3 regions of the Lacimicrobium alkaliphilum genome follow, and region 1 is predicted to be linked to each of the others. Evidence: predicted binding sites of a transcription regulator. Region 1 holds the regulator's gene; each other region holds the start of a gene.
What was found. The regulator FNR, encoded in region 1, switches genes on or off when oxygen is low (the NO sensors DNR and NnrR bind a similar motif). The targets are predictions, from matches to a motif close to TTGATCTAGATCAA.

Region 1 (5,622 bases):
TGACGACAAACTCAGTGTCATCCAGCTTAGTATCGAGGGAATAAGTTGTGCGGCTTGCGCCTGGCTGATTGAAAAGAAGCTAAGTGTGTTAGCCGGAGTCGCTCAGGTGGGCGTCAATGCCAGTGCCAGACGGGCCCTTGTGCGCTGGGATCCGGCCAGGATTAACTTAAGCGATATTCTTGCTGCGATTGAGAAAATCGGGTATCACGCCCTGCCCTTTCAGCCACAGCAACATGAAGAGCAATTTAAACGTACCAGTCAGTCATTCCTCAAGCGAATGGGCCTGGCCGGGATAATGACCATGCAGGTTATGATGATTGCCTTTGCCTTGTATTTTGGGCTGTTTGGTAATCTTGATGACGATATTCGTCAGTTCCTGCACTGGGTCAGCCTGCTGCTGACCCTTCCGGTGGTGTTGATTTCCGGTGCCGGCTTCTACAGAGGCGCAATAAGAGCCCTGAAAGCCGCTACGGTAAATATGGATGTGCCCATCTCCATTGCTATCTGGGCGCTGTTTATTGCCAGTGCCAAAGCCACTGTACTGGAACAGGGGGAAGTGTTCTTTGAATCGGTGTGCATGTTTATCTTCTTGTTATTGATCAGCCGTTATCTTGAGCACCGATCCCGTCACCAGGCGGCGTTAATCTCCGCCAATATGAGCCAGTATGTTCCGGTTACCGCGCGCTTACTGAGCGAGGGAAAGACAACTGATTGTCTGGCCAAGATCCTCAAGGCCGGCCAGGTGGTGCTGGTGCGAAGTGGTGAAACCATTCCTGTGGATGGTGTTGTCACTCAGGGTAAAAGCTACGTGGATGAGTCCATGTTAACGGGAGAGTTTTCACCTGTGGTCAAACAAGCCGGGGATAAAGTCTATGGCGGCACCATTAATCAGCACAGCAGCCTGACACTGGAGGTGTCCCGGCCCCTTAAAGAAGCACTGGTGAATCAGATCCTGCGCTTGCAGGATCAGGCGCTGCTGAGTAAACCAGCCATTTCGCAGCTGGCCGACAAAGTAGCGCGCTATTTTGTGATGGCGGTGCTGTTAATAGCCGCCCTCACCTGGGGCTTCTGGACCTGGGTCGGAAATCCTGATGCATTCTGGATTACAGCCGCTGTGTTAGTGGCGACCTGTCCATGCGCTCTTGGGCTCGCTACCCCATCTGCCCTGACCTGTGCCATGGCCAGTCTGAACCGGCACGGATTATTGTTAAAGCGGGCGGATCTGCTTGAGACCATCACCAATATCAAGGTGCTGGCTTTTGATAAAACAGGCACCCTCACCCAGGGCCGTTTTAGTCTCAGTGCTGTGCACAATTTATCTGCTCACCCACAACAACATATTCTGTCTGTTGTCTGTGCAATAGAGCAACATTCTGAGCATCCTATCGCCCGGGCATTTGATGCCCCGACAACGGAACAGGTCAGTGATGTGGAAGTCAGGCCGGGATACGGCCTGTGCGCAACGGTTAACGGCACAGGCTACCGATTGGGGAGTGCCAGACTGATACGTAACAAGGTACCTGAAGATCTGCAGGGTTGTAATGTATTTCTGGAAAACGGAAACCAATTGCTGGCGGCCTTTACGGTGACAGACAGCCTCAGAGAGGATGCAACAGAGACGCTCAATCGGCTTAGTTCTTATGAGCGGGTTATTATCAGCGGTGATGCCGAAGAAAACGTACGCAGGATAGCCAATGAACTGACTATCGATGAGTATTATGCCCAGTGCTCTCCAGAGCAGAAGCTGCAGAAATTGCAGGCATTGCAGAAACAGGGTAAGTCGGTGATGATGATCGGAGACGGTATCAATGATACGCCGGTGATGGCTGCCGCCGATGTCTCCGTCGCCGTTGGTGGAGCCACAGATCTGGCTAAGAATGCAGCCGATATTATTCTGGTTACACCGAGTCTGGCCCTGCTGCCGGAGCTCTTTGCTATGGCCAGACTCACACGGCGCAAAATCATCCAGAATATGTGCTGGGCCTTAGGTTACAATATGGCGGTGTTGCCCCTGGCAGTGGCAGGCTATCTTACTCCCTGGATGGGGGTCATCGGCATGTCCCTGAGCTCGATACTGGTGGTAGCTAACTCTGTGCGATTATTAAATAAAGGGCCGCGTTCGTGAGCATTCTCTATATCCTGATCCCCATAGCTATCCTGCTGGTCACCCTGGCCGTGGTGGTATTTTTCTGGGCGGTTAAATCCGGCCAATTTGAAGATCTCGAACGTCACGGTACTAGCATTCTGTTTGATGAGGACAAACCAGAAGCCGATAAGGATAACAACCAAAATGAACGCTGAGTCGCTGTGGCTGGCGGCCTTGCTGATTGGCATGGCCGGCAGTGTTCATTGTGTGGCCATGTGTGGCGGTATCGTTGGTGCCCTGACCTTCTCCATTCCTGTACAAAAGTCTGCCCTGCCCTACATGTTGAGCTACCATGCCGGGCGAATCTTTAGTTACAGCATCGCCGGTGCAGTGACTGGCAGTTTGGGGGCGATATTCTCTCACCAGGTGAGTCATGGCCTGGTGGTACTGAATCTGTTCGGTGGCCTTTTTCTTATTGCGTTGGGACTCTATATCGGTGACTGGTGGAGGGGGCTGGCGATCCTTGAAAGGCTTGGTGGCAAAATCTGGAAACCGCTGGTGCCGCTGTCAAAAAAGTTTCTGCCTTTTAAGCATCCACTGGCAGCCCTGCCCTATGGCATTATCTGGGGCTGGCTACCCTGTGGCCTGGTGTATTCAACCTTATCCTGGAGCCTGGCCAGCGGCAGCGCATTCAACGGTGCGATGGTGATGGCCCTGTTCGGGCTGGGCACCCTGCCGGCGCTGATCAGTCTCGGCGTGGTCAGCCATAAGCTTAAGCCCTTACTGAGCCACAGGCTGACTAAAAAAATCATTGCCCTGTGCCTGCTGGGTTTTGGCCTGTATATGTTGTTGAACCAATTTGCGGGGCAAATTGAGACATACGTGCGATAAGACCTTAGTCTGCTGGTGAACAGTATCAAGTTAATGCTAAGCTGATACAGGAATAGTTTATTTATTGAGAGCTTTAGTCGCCTTATGAATCAGCATCGCGAATGTGCCATCAGTTGCCAGAATTGTAGTATCAGCCAGCTCTGTCTGCCGTTTACCCTGAACAGTAGTGAGCTGGACAAACTGGATAATATAATTCAGCGCAAACGGCCTTTTCAGAAAAATGACAAATTATTTCAGTCCGGTGATCCTCTGGGAAGTTTATTTGCGGTACGTTCAGGCTCGTTTAAGAGCTACGCCCTTGCCAGTGACGGAGAGGAACAGATAACGGCCTTCCATCTGCCCGGCGATATTATTGGTTTTGATTCAATCAACAACAAGGTTCACAAGACAGCCGCACAGGCATTGGAAACCTCAATGGTGTGTGAGATCCCGTTTCAGACTCTTGAGCAGTTGTCCGGCGATCTGCCACGACTGAGACAGCAGGTCATGCGAATGATGAGTAACGAAATTCAGTCGGATCAGGACATGTTGTTACTGCTGAACAAACGCACGGCCCATCAGCGACTGGCCTATTTCCTGACACAACTGGCAAATCGCTACCATCAGCGTGGATTCTCTGCCACTCAGTTCAGGCTCAGTATGACCCGGGCTGAGATTGGTAACTATCTGGGACTGACAGTAGAAACCATCAGTCGACTGCTTACCCGCTTTCAGAAGCTGGGTATGATCCAGGTGGATGGTAAGTTTATTACGCTGTTAAAGCCGGAATTACTTAAAGAAGCATTAGAAAGTCCGGTATTAGCTGGTAAAGATTAGCAGGCAGGGTTACTAAACCTTGATCTGAAACAAAAATGACTCCGTTTTTTACCTGATAGATTGGAAAAAAAGTTAGATTGTACATAGGCTTATAACATCTTTACTGAAAAGGGACAGAAGATGGTCAATTACAAGAAACTGTTGGTTGTTATCGATCCGACGACGGAAAAACAAAAAGCGCTGAATCGGGCCCTGTTAATCGCACAAAAGACCGGTGCCAGTATTACGGCCTTTCTGTCTATCTATGATTTTTCCTACGAAATGACCACCATGTTATCGGTTGATGAGCGTGAAACCATGCGCCAGGCCGTGGTGGATGACAGAACTGAATGGCTGACGGAACTGGTCAACGCTCAGGTAAAAGACAAGGATATCGCCATTGATGCCAAGGTGGTCTGGCATAACCGCCCTTATGAGAGCATCATCTATGAGGTGATCGACAACCATTATGATTTGGTTGTTAAGGGCACTCATGAGCATGGTGGCCTGAAATCGGTCATTTTCACGCCTACTGACTGGCATCTGATGCGTAAAGCACCTGTACCTGTATTGTTAGTTAAAGAACATGACTGGCCCGAACAAGGTAACATTCTTGCTGCGGTCAATGTGGGCACAGAGGATAAGGATCACCAGTCACTGAACCAGCAGGTGACCCATACAGCCCTGGCGTTTGCCCGAACCCTCAAGGGCCAGGTTAATCTGGTTAATTCCTACCCCGGTACGCCGGTAAATATTGCCGTAGAGATCCCTGAGTTTGATCCTTCCGATTTTAATGAATCGGTGAAAAAGCATCATATCGAGTCTATGCAGACATTTGCCAGCACCCACGGCGTGGCAGATGAACACTGTTTCGTCAAAGAAGGTCTGCCGGAAGACGTGATCCCTTCCATTGCCAAAAAGATCGATGCTGAGCTTGTGGTGCTTGGCACTGTTGGCCGTCATGGTATTTCTGCGGCGCTGATTGGCAACACTGCCGAGCATGTTATTGATGCACTGGATTGCGATGTATTGACCCTGAAACCGGAAGGCTTTATCAGTCCGATGCAAAAATAAGGGCTCTGTCATTGGCGCAGAAGGCATATCCTGCTGAGCTGAAAGCGGCGCAATACTGGGCCGAGCTGACAGACAGCAGGTTTTCAATTTTAGGTATTCGCTTCGGACTGGACTCGCTGGTTGGGCTGGTACCTTTTTTGGGTGATGCAATTATGCTATTGCCTGCACTGAGAATATTCTGGCTGGGCAGACAATTGGGCGTACCCTTTAGTATGCAGACACGTATGCTGTTCAATATTCTCCTCGATCTGCTTATAGGCTCAGTGCCTGTTATCGGTGATCTGTTCGACCTGCTGTTTAAGGCCAATCAGGCAAACTTCCGGTTGATAGAAAGCTGGTGGCAACAACAGTAGCACCAATCCGCATAGATAATTGCCCAGCAGCCGAATAGCTCCCTCAGGTTTATTTCGTTATAATCGCCGCCTGATTTTTACCGGGCAGATACTGATGGAATTATCCGGGCTGACAGCCAAACAAAAATACGGCTTTAACAAGCTGCAAAAGCGCCTGCGCAGGGGTGTGGGTAAGGCTATTGAAGATTTTAATATGATCGAAGATGGCGACCGCATTATGGTCTGCCTGTCAGGAGGCAAAGACAGTTACACGCTGCTTGATATTTTGTTGTATCTGCAACGCATTGCACCGGTCAAATTTGAGCTGATTGCGGTCAATCTGGATCAGAAACAGCCCGGTTTTCCTGCCCACGTACTGCCCGAATATCTGAGCCAGCTTGGCGTTAACTATAAGATAGTGACCGAAGATACCTACTCCATCGT
Region 2 (5,622 bases), 620 kb from region 1:
GATGAAGTAAGCCAGGTTCAGGCCACTGTGGCCGATATGTGCGCTGACTTTCATATTACTTCTCCTGCTCATTCATCTGTGCATCAAGGGCATCGGTGCTGTCATCATCCAGCCAGTCGATTTTGCTCATCTTGCGCACTACTACAAATTCGTCGCGGTTACAGCCGACAGTGCCGTAATAATTAAAGCCATAAGACTGCTGGGCATAGCCCCCTATCATATGGGTGGGCTTCATTACCGCACGGGTCACCGAGTTGTGAATACCGCCACGGGTACCTGTGGTTTCTGAGCCGGGAATATTCACCACCCGCTCCTGAGCGTGATACATCATGCTCATGCCCTCAGGCACCCGCTGTGATACCACTGCCCTGGCGGCTATCGCGCCGTTGACGTTAAAGACTTCGATCCAGTCGTTGTCTTCGATCCCGGCAGCGGTTGCGTCGGTTTCAGACAACCACACTATGGGCCCGCCACGGGACAGGGTCAGCATCAGCAGGTTGTCTGAGTAAGTGCTGTGAATCCCCCACTTCTGGTGCGGCGTGATCCAGTTCAGTACCAGTTCCTTATTGCCATTGCCGAGTTTGTTCAGCACCGGGCGAATGGTTTTCAGGTTCACCGGTGGCTTGTACAGGCAGTGCATTTCACCGAAATCCCGCATCCATTCGTGATCCTGATAGAACTGCTGCCGCCCGGTAATGGTGCGCCAGGGGATCAATTCGTGAACATTGGTATAACCGGCGTTGTAAGACACATGCTCATCCTCAAGGCCGGACCAGGTGGGGGATGAAATGATCTTGCGCGGCTGGGCGACAATATCGCGAAAGCGAATCTTTTCTTCTTCTTTGGGCCGTGCCAGGTGGGTATGATCGATACCGGTAATGGCGCCCAGTGCTTGCCAGGCTTTAACCGCCACATGACCATTGGTCTCAGGTGCCAGTGACAGGATCACTTCGGCGGCATCGATGGCCGTTTCAATCTTAGGCCGCCCCTTATTGGCGCCCTCTTTAGTATGGCGCTGATTCAGCTCACCGAGGAAATCCACCTCGGTCTGGGTGTTCCAGTTAATGCCCTTGCCACCGTTACCCAGTTTATCCAGCAACGGCCCTAATGAGGTAAAGCGGGCGTAGGTGTTAGGGTAATCCCGTTCCACTACCACCATATTAGGCGCGGTTTTACCGGGGATAAGGTCACACTCGTCCTTCCACCAGGCCTTGATGCCAAAGGGCTGCGCCAGTTCACCTGGGCTGTCATGTTGCATGGGAATGGTCACCAGGTCTTTTTCCACACCCAGATGGCCTTCGCAGAGCTCGGAGAACTTCTTCGCCACGCCTTTGAAAATATCCCAGTCACTGCGTGACTCCCACACCGGATCCACCGCCTTGGAAAGCGGATGAATAAAGGGGTGCATATCCGAGGTATTAAGATCGTCCTTTTCATACCAGGTGGCCGTGGGCAGCACGATATCGGAATACAGGCAGGTGGTGGACATACGAAAATCCAGCGTTACCAGCAAATCGATTTTGCCCTCTGGGGCTTCGTCATTCCACTTCACGTCTTCTGGCTTCTCATCTCCCTCTTCACCCAGATCCTTACCCAGCAAGCCATGTTTGGTACCGAGTAAATGGCGCAACATATATTCATGGCCCTTGCCCGAAGAGCCGAGCAAATTAGAGCGCCAGATAAACATGTTGCGCGGATAGTTCTGCGGATTGTCAGGATCCAGACAGGCGAATTCCAGCTCGCCGGATTTAAGCTGCTGCACCGCATAATCTTTGGGATCCATGCCCTTTTCCTGGGCCTCTTTGCACAGATTGAGGGGATTGGTGCCCAGTTGCGGCGCCGAAGGCAGCCAGCCCATGCGTTCTGCACGGGTATTGTAATCAATGATGGAGCCGGTCCATTTGTCCTTATTGGTCAGCGGTGATATCACCTCCTGCATATGCAGTTTTTCGTAACGCCATTGATCCGAATGGTTGTAGAAGAATGACGTACCGTTCATATGCCGGGGCGGACGCTGCCAGTCCAGGGCAAAGGCCAGTGGTGTCCAGCCTGTTTGCGGACGCAGTTTCTCCTGCCCCACATAATGGGCCCAGCCACCACCACTCTGGCCGACACAACCACACATGATCAGCATATTGATCAGGCCACGGTAATTCATGTCCATGTTGTACCAGTGGTTCATACCGGCACCGACGATGATCATCGAGCGGCCTCTGGTCTTGGCCGCCGTGTCGGCAAACTCCCGGGCGACCTTGATCACATGCTCAGGTTTAACCCCGGTGATAGCCTGTTGCCAGGCCGGGGTATAGGGCAGATCCTGATCAAAATCTGAGGCACAGTTAGGATCCTTATAGCCGTTTTCCACCCCGTAGTTGGCCAGCGTGAGATCAAATACGCAGGCCACTTTCACTTTACTGCCATCGGCCAGTGTCAGGGTTTTCGCCGGCACTTTGCGGGGGATCACCGCCTCATGGCTGGTATGCTGGAAATAACCGTATTCGTGTTCTTTACCACCAAAATAGGGGAAGTTAACCGCTACGATGTCATCATGCTTTTCCTTAAGACTGAGGGTCAGACTGACATCTTTACCACTGTCACCGTCCTGCTGCTTCAGGTTCCACTTACCAACATTTTCTCCCTCTTCACCCCAGCGATAGCCAATGGCACCGTTAGGGGAAACCAGCTCGCCACTTTGCTCATCGACGGCAATGGTTTTCCACTCAGGATTATTCTGCTGACCGAGATTGTCGACCAGATCCGAGGCGCGCAGGAAACGTCCCTGGGTATAACCACCGTCTTCATGCTCATCCAGTATCACCAACATCGGCATATCGGTATAACGGCGCACATAGTCGGTGAAATACTCCACCTGCTTGTCCACGTAAAACTCTTTCAAGATCACATGACCGAAGGCCATCGCCAGTGCCGCATCGGTACCCTGTTTGGGTGCAAGCCACTGATCGGTAAGCTTGGCCACTTCAGAGTAATCCGGCGTGATACCTATCACCTTGGTACCCTTGTAACGCACTTCGGTCAGGAAGTGAGCATCAGGGGTGCGGGTCTGGGGCACATTGGAGCCCCAGCAGATAATATAATTGGAGTTGTACCAGTCCGCCGATTCCGGTACGTCGGTCTGTTCACCCCAGACCTGTGGCGAAGCAGGAGGCAGATCACAATACCAGTCATAGAAGCTCAGGCAGTTACCGCCGATCAGTGATAAATAGCGGGCACCGGCGGCATAAGACACCATCGACATGGCCGGGATCGGTGAAAAACCGGTGATCCTGTCCGGCCCATAGGTTTTGGCCGTGTACACATTGGATGCAGCAATAATCTCGTTAACTTCGTTCCAGTCGGCACGCACAAAACCGCCGAGACCGCGCTGTTGCTTGTACTCTTTGGCCTTCGCCGGGTCTTCTACGATAGACGCCCAGGCTAATACCGGATCCCGGTGCTTAAGCTTTGCCTGACGCCACAGCTTGACCAGACGCTTGCGCACCTTAGGATATTTGAGCCGGTTGGCGCTGTAGATATACCAGGAATAACTGGCACCGCGGGGACAGCCTCTGGGCTCGTGGTTAGGCAGATCAGGGCGAGTGCGGGGATAATCTGTCTGCTGGGTTTCCCAGGTGACCAGACCGTCCTTGACATAAATTTTCCAGCTGCAGGAGCCGGTGCAGTTAACCCCATGAGTCGAGCGCACGATCTTGTCGTGTTGCCAGCGCTGCCGGTAACCCTCTTCCCACTGTCGGTTTTCATCTGTGGTCACGCCGAGGCCGCCGGCAAACTCACCTTTGATATGTTTAAAGTATTTCAGCCTGTCCAGAAACTGACTCATGCCGGACTCCTATTTTATAATGGTTGCAGGTGTAAATGTGATACACCCCTACTGGTCATTTGGGTAACTGTTGAGGTCACTTGGGTATGTGGCCGATATTAAGGGCTTGGCATTCAGTTAAATTGATCTGTATCAACAGCGCAATGGGGCCCGAATAGGCTACACTGGAAGGCCTACCACCTTAGAGGTAGGGTCTGACAAGGGATAAAAACGTTAAAATAAGGGCTTGCAGGGTACCTGACCATGATTGATGTGGATGAAATCACTGCCACGTAATCTTAGAGGTACTCCCAAGGAACTGTCTGTATGACCAGATCCGCCCATTTTTTGGAATTATGAATGTTCAGTAAGTTAAATCGCTCTATCGTCTATCGCATCGGCCTGCTGATGTTTGCCATCAGCATGCTGGCGGTACTGAGTATGACCAGTTCGGTGTTTATCAGTGACAGTGCCGAACAGGATGCCTATGCGGTCAATGTCTCAGGTTCGATAAGGATGCAAAGCTACCGTCTGCTGAACACCATCCAGCAGAATGACGCTCAGACTGCACGCCGCGAACTGGCAGAACTGGAACGCAGGCTCTCATCCAACACCCTGACCTCAGGTACACAGGATCACACCAGTGAACTGAGCCTGGCTTATCAGAGCGTGCAACATCACTGGAACCATGAACTTAAACCGCTGTTTGAAGTAGCCATCAGTAAACCCATACCTAACACTGAAATCAGACAGGCGGTGGATCGCTTTGTACAGAAACTGGAAGTGCTGGTCAGCCAGTATCAACGCCATGCGGAACGGAATATCGCCAGAATCAGGTTGATTCAGGGACTGGCGTTACTGGCTATGGCGCTGTTGATGATCATCGCCATGTTTATTCTGAACCACTATATCAAGCACCCGCTGGCACAACTCACTCATATCGCCCGGCAAATCGGCCGTGGTGATTTTACCGGAAGGGCCAGTGACAGCGGTAAAGACGAACTCTCCCTGCTCGGCCATACCCTGAATCATATGAGCGAGGCCATCAGCCGATCTCACAGCACCATGGAGCAGCGGGTCAAAGCCAAAACGGCCGATCTGGAGCGCAGCAATGCCGCGCTGGAAATGCTCTACGACATTACCCGGGAGTTACACAGCGCCTCAGATAATCCCCCGAATTTTAAACATCTGCTGAATAAACTGGTGGCCGTCACCAGCGTAAAAGATGTGGATCTATGCCTGATGACCGTAGCCGGAAATAAGCCCTATGAACATATTCCCAGCCGCGACAAGGTTATGCCGTTGCGCTGTATCCAGCAAAGCTGTGATGATTGTCTGAATCAGACCCCGCAAACCCCTGACAGTGTCAGTTTTCCATTGGTTCACGCGGGAGAAAATTACGGGGTGCTGGTGTGTGAAATGATGCCAGGGCAAACATTGCAAAGCTGGCAGGAGCAATTATTCCGCTCAGTCTCAGAGCAAATTGCAGTCAGCCTGAGCCTGCGCAGCCAACAGGAACAGCAACGCAGACTGGTATTGATGCATGAACGTAATGTGATTGCCCGTGAGCTGCATGATTCTCTGGCGCAGGGCTTGTCTTATCTGAAGATTCAGGTAGCGAGATTACAGAAGATCCTCAGCCAGCCCGATGGCATCAATAAAGTCGAACCTGTTATTGATGAGCTGAAACTGGGGTTAAATTCCGCCTATCGTGAGCTGCGGGAGCTGTTGACCACCTTCAGGCTGAAAATGGATGGCCAGGATCTGCAAAGTGCCATGCAACAGAGTTTAGGACAATTGCAGAG
Region 3 (5,622 bases), 600 kb from region 1:
TCCAAAAGTATCAGGTGGCCTACCGCAAACTGATGGAAGAGCATCAGGCCTGCGGCATGTTGCCGGTGTACGATGCCGGTTTTATCAGCCTGGATAAGCAGTTTCTGACCATAGGCGTGAATGGCATGGTGGAAGCGGCGGAATATCTGGGGATCAGACCGGGACTGAATCAGGACTACCAGCGCTTTATCGATGAGAAGTTAAAGGTGATCTATGACGCTAACCGGATAGCCCGTAAAACCTGGGGCTATATGTTTAATACCGAGTTTGTACCGGCGGAGAATCTGGGGATTAAAAACGCCAACTGGGACAGAAAAGACGGCTATCAGGTGCCAAGAGATTGCTACAACAGTTATTTCTATGTGGTAGAAGATGAGCAGATTAACCATCTGGATAAGTTTGTGCTGCATGGTGAACAGATGACCCGTTATCTGGACGGCGGCTCGGCCCTGCATCTGAACCTGGAAGAGAAACTCAGCGAGCAGAATTTTCTCAATCTGTACAACATCGCCGCCCATACCGGCTGCAATTATTTCTGTGTGAATGTGCGTATCACTATCTGTAATGACTGCGAGCATATCGACAAGCGCAGCCTGGTCCGTTGCAGTGATTGTGGCTCAGAAGATATCGACTATGGCACCCGTGTTATTGGTTACTTGAAGCGTGTGTCAGCATTCAGTGAGGGCAGACGCACAGAACATGATCTGCGCCACTATCATAAACAACCTGCAAGGACTCTGTCCGGGCAGGCACCATCGGTTTCAGCCTGACAACACTGACAGTGCCGGCCATGGTTTTCGTTGTGTCCGGCGCAGACCAGCCAGCAAAACGGCATACGCCGTCGAACGTATAACAAGGTGTTGATTCAGTCGGAGTCGCTGCCCTGTAACAATGCATCATGATGCTGCGCGTACAGCGCAGCAATAAGATCCGATTGGGTAACGATCCCCACCAGTTTTTGTTGGTTATCCAGTACCGGCACATGATGTAAGCCCTGATCTGAGAGCATTGGGATCAGTGAAATCAGTGGTTCATCGGCACTGACCGCCCGCACTTCTGTCACCATCAGATTGGCGACCTGTTTGTTCTGCAGTTTAAATGCCCGGGCACTGGCAAGAGCTGAGAATTGTCCGGTAGCGGACCACAGGTCTGTCAGCCCCAGTGCTTTAAGAAAATCGGCCACGGTAATTACCCCCAACAGCTGCTGAGTGCTATCGGTAACCGGCAGCATTCTGATTTTATGGGTTTTAAGTCTTTGCCATGCCTCCTGCAAAGAGGTATCAGGGGAAACGGTGATCAGATCAGCGGACATAATATCTTTGCAGCGAATATCACCCAGCTTTCTCTGTACGGCATGCATCTGCGCCTCCTGATACAGGCGTTCCAGATCCTGCTCGCTGATGTCCACAATCGTTGAATAATGATTCAGAGCGTGCAGAATATCTTCCGGTTGCAACCCCAGCCGCTTTAACGGACTGGGATCATGGTGCAGGTGTACCGGATCATATTTTTTTCTGAGCCGGGGCAGGTAATTATGGCCCAGGATCAGACGGTTCAGCAGCATTGCCATCAGCAACATGGTAAAAACATTGAGCATCAGGGGGGTAAACAGAAACTGGTAGTCCAACAGGCTTTCATGACTGGCGATCACCGGTACCAGTGCGGTGGCTCCGCCGGGTGGATGCATACACTCAAAGAAATACATGGCCAGCAGTACCAGTGCAATAGTCACTGCCGCCATCAGCGCCATGTCGGTAAACAGTTGTGAGCACATCAGCCCAATCATACCGGCAATCAGATGCCCGGCGGCAAACGACCAGGGTCTGGCCAGAGGGCTGTTGGGCAGGCCGAACAGCAATACCGCTGAGGCGCCCATAGAAGCGAGCATCACAGTACCTGGTGTGGGTGCCAGCCACAAATGACTGGTGTAGGTCACCACCAGTAAGGCCAGAAATGCTGCCGCAGCGACTTTAAATCGCTCTCTGATCGGGATACTGGAGAGTTTCTGGCTGTCCGCTTTGGTAATGCCCGAGCGGTTAAGAAAGCTGTCAAAGATCTGCCAGAAAAGCCCTTTCATTTATACCCGCTTACATGATGATAAGAACGGCGATTATACGGATGTGCTGGTATAACACTAATGACCTTTTGTCATAACTTAACCCGCCGATCTTGTGGTGAACTTCGGCTATGGGTTTTAAGCTGGATAAGGCAGTAACCCAAATAAAGCCTGTTGTTTAGTTGACGGGTGCTCATCTGTCCATTGACATAAAAGCGTTTCAGGCTCAGCAGTTTGTAACCAGCTTGCTGTCACTGTGCAAAACATGGGACTGATACCAGTCAGCCAGTGAGCGGAGCTGGTCGGTTATCGACTCTACTGACATATCAACGCCGCTGTTCAGACGTTCGAGAAATGCGCTGAGCGCCTCCAGATAATGTTTGTGATGCAACAGGTGCAGGGTCTGCTCGTCTCGCGGCAGCCGGTAAAACAGCGTTTCTTCCTCGGCAAAATGACCTTCAGTTTGTTGGAGTAGTACTCTGGTAATCGAGATGATGGATTCGATATCCCCGCCTCGGTGAATCAGGTCATAGAGCTGATTCACCAGCCCGAAAAGCTGGTGATGTTGAGCATTAATGAGCTGATGTCCGCTCAGATTAAAATGTTCAGACCACTGCAGTAATTGATGGTCAGACATGGTTGTTATCTCCGGGCCCTGATAATTCGCCCTAGTAAATCGCCATCAGTATCTTCGCCGTATCGTCGTCAGACAGCACTCTGTCACAGACCGGATACAGGTTGAATTCATCATTTTCAAAATGATCATTGAGCATATATTCCAGCGACAGATCATCCTGAGAGGTGTCAACGCCTTTGTCCAGCAGGCCCTCAATCCAGTTTATCTGTTGCATTACCTGTTGATGCTCAGCCCGGGCTTTGTCAGTGGGGAAGCTCTTGCGGTTTGCGCTTTCCAGTGCCGGTAGCAGCAGATTTTCTTCCCAGCCAATATGTTCCTGCATACCGGCTTTGAATTTATCAAACAACTGACGGGCGTAGACCCCATCGCGGGCTTTATGACGACGATAGGCAATAAACAACAGCTCCAGTGCCTGATGATTGGTATTAAAAAAGTCCGTAATAAATTTATGCATGGGATGCCTCCTTAGGATCGAAGCGCCTGGCGTAGTATTGCAGTGGCCGGGCAAACAGTGCTGGTAGTGAGTCAAGCTCCAGGCTATCGAGCAGGTTTTTTACATACAGGCCCAGCTCGGTATCACCACTGATACACAACTTACGCTGGAAGAACAGCGTATCAGGGTCGACCTGCTGACAGGCCAGGGCCAGAAAATTCTCCAGCTCACCACTGATACAGGCATCTTCTTTGCCACACAAATGCACCTCCAGACGCTTGTCTCGCAGGCTGATAAACCAGCTTTTGGGGATGTCAGTGAGGGTGATTCTGATTACTTTGCCTGCCAGAAAATCCAGCTCCCCCTCATCAAGGGGCTGGTGTAGCGCCAGATTCAGTAATCTGCCGGCACAGGGCTGTTGTACCATTGCCGGTATCCTGCTCAGCAGTCTTACAGCGGGTCTGAGCAACGTAACGGGCTCTACAGGAAAGTTAATCATGGTTACCTCACATCATATTTAGCGATAGTTTAGTCAGCTTTAGCCCGCCTTTTTTTAATCTAAATCAATATTTGTGCAGATTGGTTTTGTAACAATTGCCGGGTATTTTTATCTGGAGCGCACTGATGGAGCTATTATGTCCGGCGGGCAGTATGCCGGCCCTGAAAAAGGCGGTGACTGAGGGTGCCGATGCGGTATATATCGGCCTCAAAGATGACACCAACGCCCGGCATTTTGCCGGTCTTAACTTTACCGGTGATAAACTCTCAAAAGCCGCAGATTACCTGCACCAGCATGGCAAAAAGCTGCACATTGCTATCAATACCTTTGCGCATCCGGACGGCTGGCGGCGCTGGCAATATGCGGTGGATAGCGCCGTTGATAATGGCGCGGATACCTTGATTCTGGCCGACCTGGCGGTGCTTGAGTATGCCTGTGATACCTACCCGCAACTGGATCTGCATCTTTCCGTGCAGGCCTCTGCCACCAACACAGTAGCAATCAACTTCTACCAGCAACAATTTAATGTCAGCCGGGTGGTGCTACCCAGGGTGCTGTCAATTCATCAGGTCAAACAACTGGCCCGGCAAACCACGGTGGAGCTGGAAGTCTTTGCCTATGGCAGCCTGTGTATTATGGCCGAAGGCCGCTGTTATTTATCTTCCTATATGACAGGTGAGTCTCCCAATACGGCCGGCGCCTGTTCACCGGCTTCTTTTGTGCGCTGGCAGGAAACCGAACAGGGGCTGGAGTCCCGGTTAAATGATGTGTTGATCGATCGTTACAAAAAACACGAAAACGCCGGCTATCCAACACTCTGTAAGGGCCGTTTTGAAGTGGAAGGTAATGTCTATCACGCCCTTGAAGAGCCTACCAGCCTGAATACGCTGGATTTACTGCCAGAGCTGATGCAGTGCGGTATCAGCGCGGTGAAGATCGAGGGGCGCCAGCGCAGCCCGGCCTATGTTGAGCAGGTGACCCGCATCTGGCGACAGGCCATTGATGCCTGTGCCCGTGACAGCGGTAATTTTAATCCACAACCGGCCTGGAATCAGGGCCTGCAAGCGGTATCCGAAGGCAGCCAGACCTCTTTGGGTGCGTATCACAGAAAATGGCAGTAGGAATCAATAATGCAGTATTCATTAGGCCCCATTCTGTATTTCTGGCCTAAAAATCAGGTGGAAGAATTTTATCAACAGGCGATGCAAAGCAGTGCCGATGTCATTTATCTCGGCGAAACCGTGTGCTCCAAGCGCCGGGAGCTGAAAACCAAAGACTGGGTGGCACTGGCGCGGGAGCTGGCCGGTAAAGGTAAACAGGTGGTGCTGTCCACCATGGCGCTGCTGGAAGCGCCTTCCGAAGTCAAAACCTTAAAAACCTATTGTGACAATGGCGATATTCTGATCGAGGCCAATGATGTGGGCGCCATTCAGTTGCTGTCAGAGCAGGGTAAGCCGTTTGTGGCAGGCCCGGCGATTAACTGTTACAGCCAGCACAGTTTACACCGTTTATTAAAGCTGGGGATGCAGCGCTGGGTGATGCCGGTGGAACTGTCCAGAGATTGGCTGCAAAACATACTGAGCGGCTGTGACGAGCTGGGGATCAGAAACCAGTTTGAAGTGGAAGTGTTTGGCTATGGCTATCTGCCTCTGGCTTATTCGGCCCGCTGTTTTACCGCCCGTTCCGAAAACCGCCCCAAGGATCAGTGTGAACTGTGCTGCATTAACTACCCCAACGGGCGTCTGACCCGCTCTCAGGAAGGGCAGGAGCTGTTTGTATTAAACGGTATTCAGACCCAGTCGGGCCAGTGCTACAACCTGATTAATGATCTTGCCGGTATGCACAATCTGGTGGACGTGGTGCGTTTAAGCCCCTTGTCAGCTGATACCCTGGACTGGCTGGAGAAGTTTCGGGCTAATAAGAACGGGCAATGCCCCCAAACAGTAGAGCGCGACTGTAACGGTTACTGGCACAGTATCGCCGGCATGAACCTGGCT

Region 2: AT746_RS06825 (nitrate reductase subunit alpha) is a predicted target of FNR. The motif match lies at 3,961-3,974, and genes of this name have one in related genera.
Region 3: ubiT (ubiquinone anaerobic biosynthesis accessory factor UbiT) is a predicted target of FNR. The motif match lies at 3,680-3,693, and genes of this name have one in related genera.

Annotation. Positions count from the first base shown of each region.
Region 1 is NZ_CP013650.1:2,121,991-2,127,612, forward strand. Features, by position in the region: gene AT746_RS09670 (heavy metal translocating P-type ATPase) at 1-2,125, shown strand, start outside; gene ccoS (cbb3-type cytochrome oxidase assembly protein CcoS) at 2,122-2,301, shown strand; gene AT746_RS09680 (sulfite exporter TauE/SafE family protein) at 2,291-2,977, shown strand; gene fnr (fumarate/nitrate reduction transcriptional regulator Fnr) at 3,062-3,793, shown strand; gene uspE (universal stress protein UspE) at 3,914-4,846, shown strand; gene AT746_RS09695 (DUF4112 domain-containing protein) at 4,858-5,199, shown strand; gene ttcA (tRNA 2-thiocytidine(32) synthetase TtcA) at 5,294-5,622, shown strand, end outside.
Region 2 is NZ_CP013650.1:1,502,030-1,507,651, reverse strand. Features, by position in the region: gene AT746_RS06825 (nitrate reductase subunit alpha) at 56-3,838, opposite strand; gene AT746_RS06820 (ATP-binding protein) at 4,178-5,622, shown strand, end outside.
Region 3 is NZ_CP013650.1:1,525,085-1,530,706, forward strand. Features, by position in the region: gene nrdD (anaerobic ribonucleoside-triphosphate reductase) at 1-770, shown strand, start outside; gene AT746_RS06940 (HPP family protein) at 866-2,077, opposite strand; gene AT746_RS06945 (bacteriohemerythrin) at 2,283-2,693, opposite strand; gene AT746_RS06950 (hemerythrin domain-containing protein) at 2,725-3,147, opposite strand; gene ubiT (ubiquinone anaerobic biosynthesis accessory factor UbiT) at 3,140-3,625, opposite strand; gene ubiU (ubiquinone anaerobic biosynthesis protein UbiU) at 3,751-4,746, shown strand; gene AT746_RS06965 (U32 family peptidase) at 4,756-5,622, shown strand, end outside.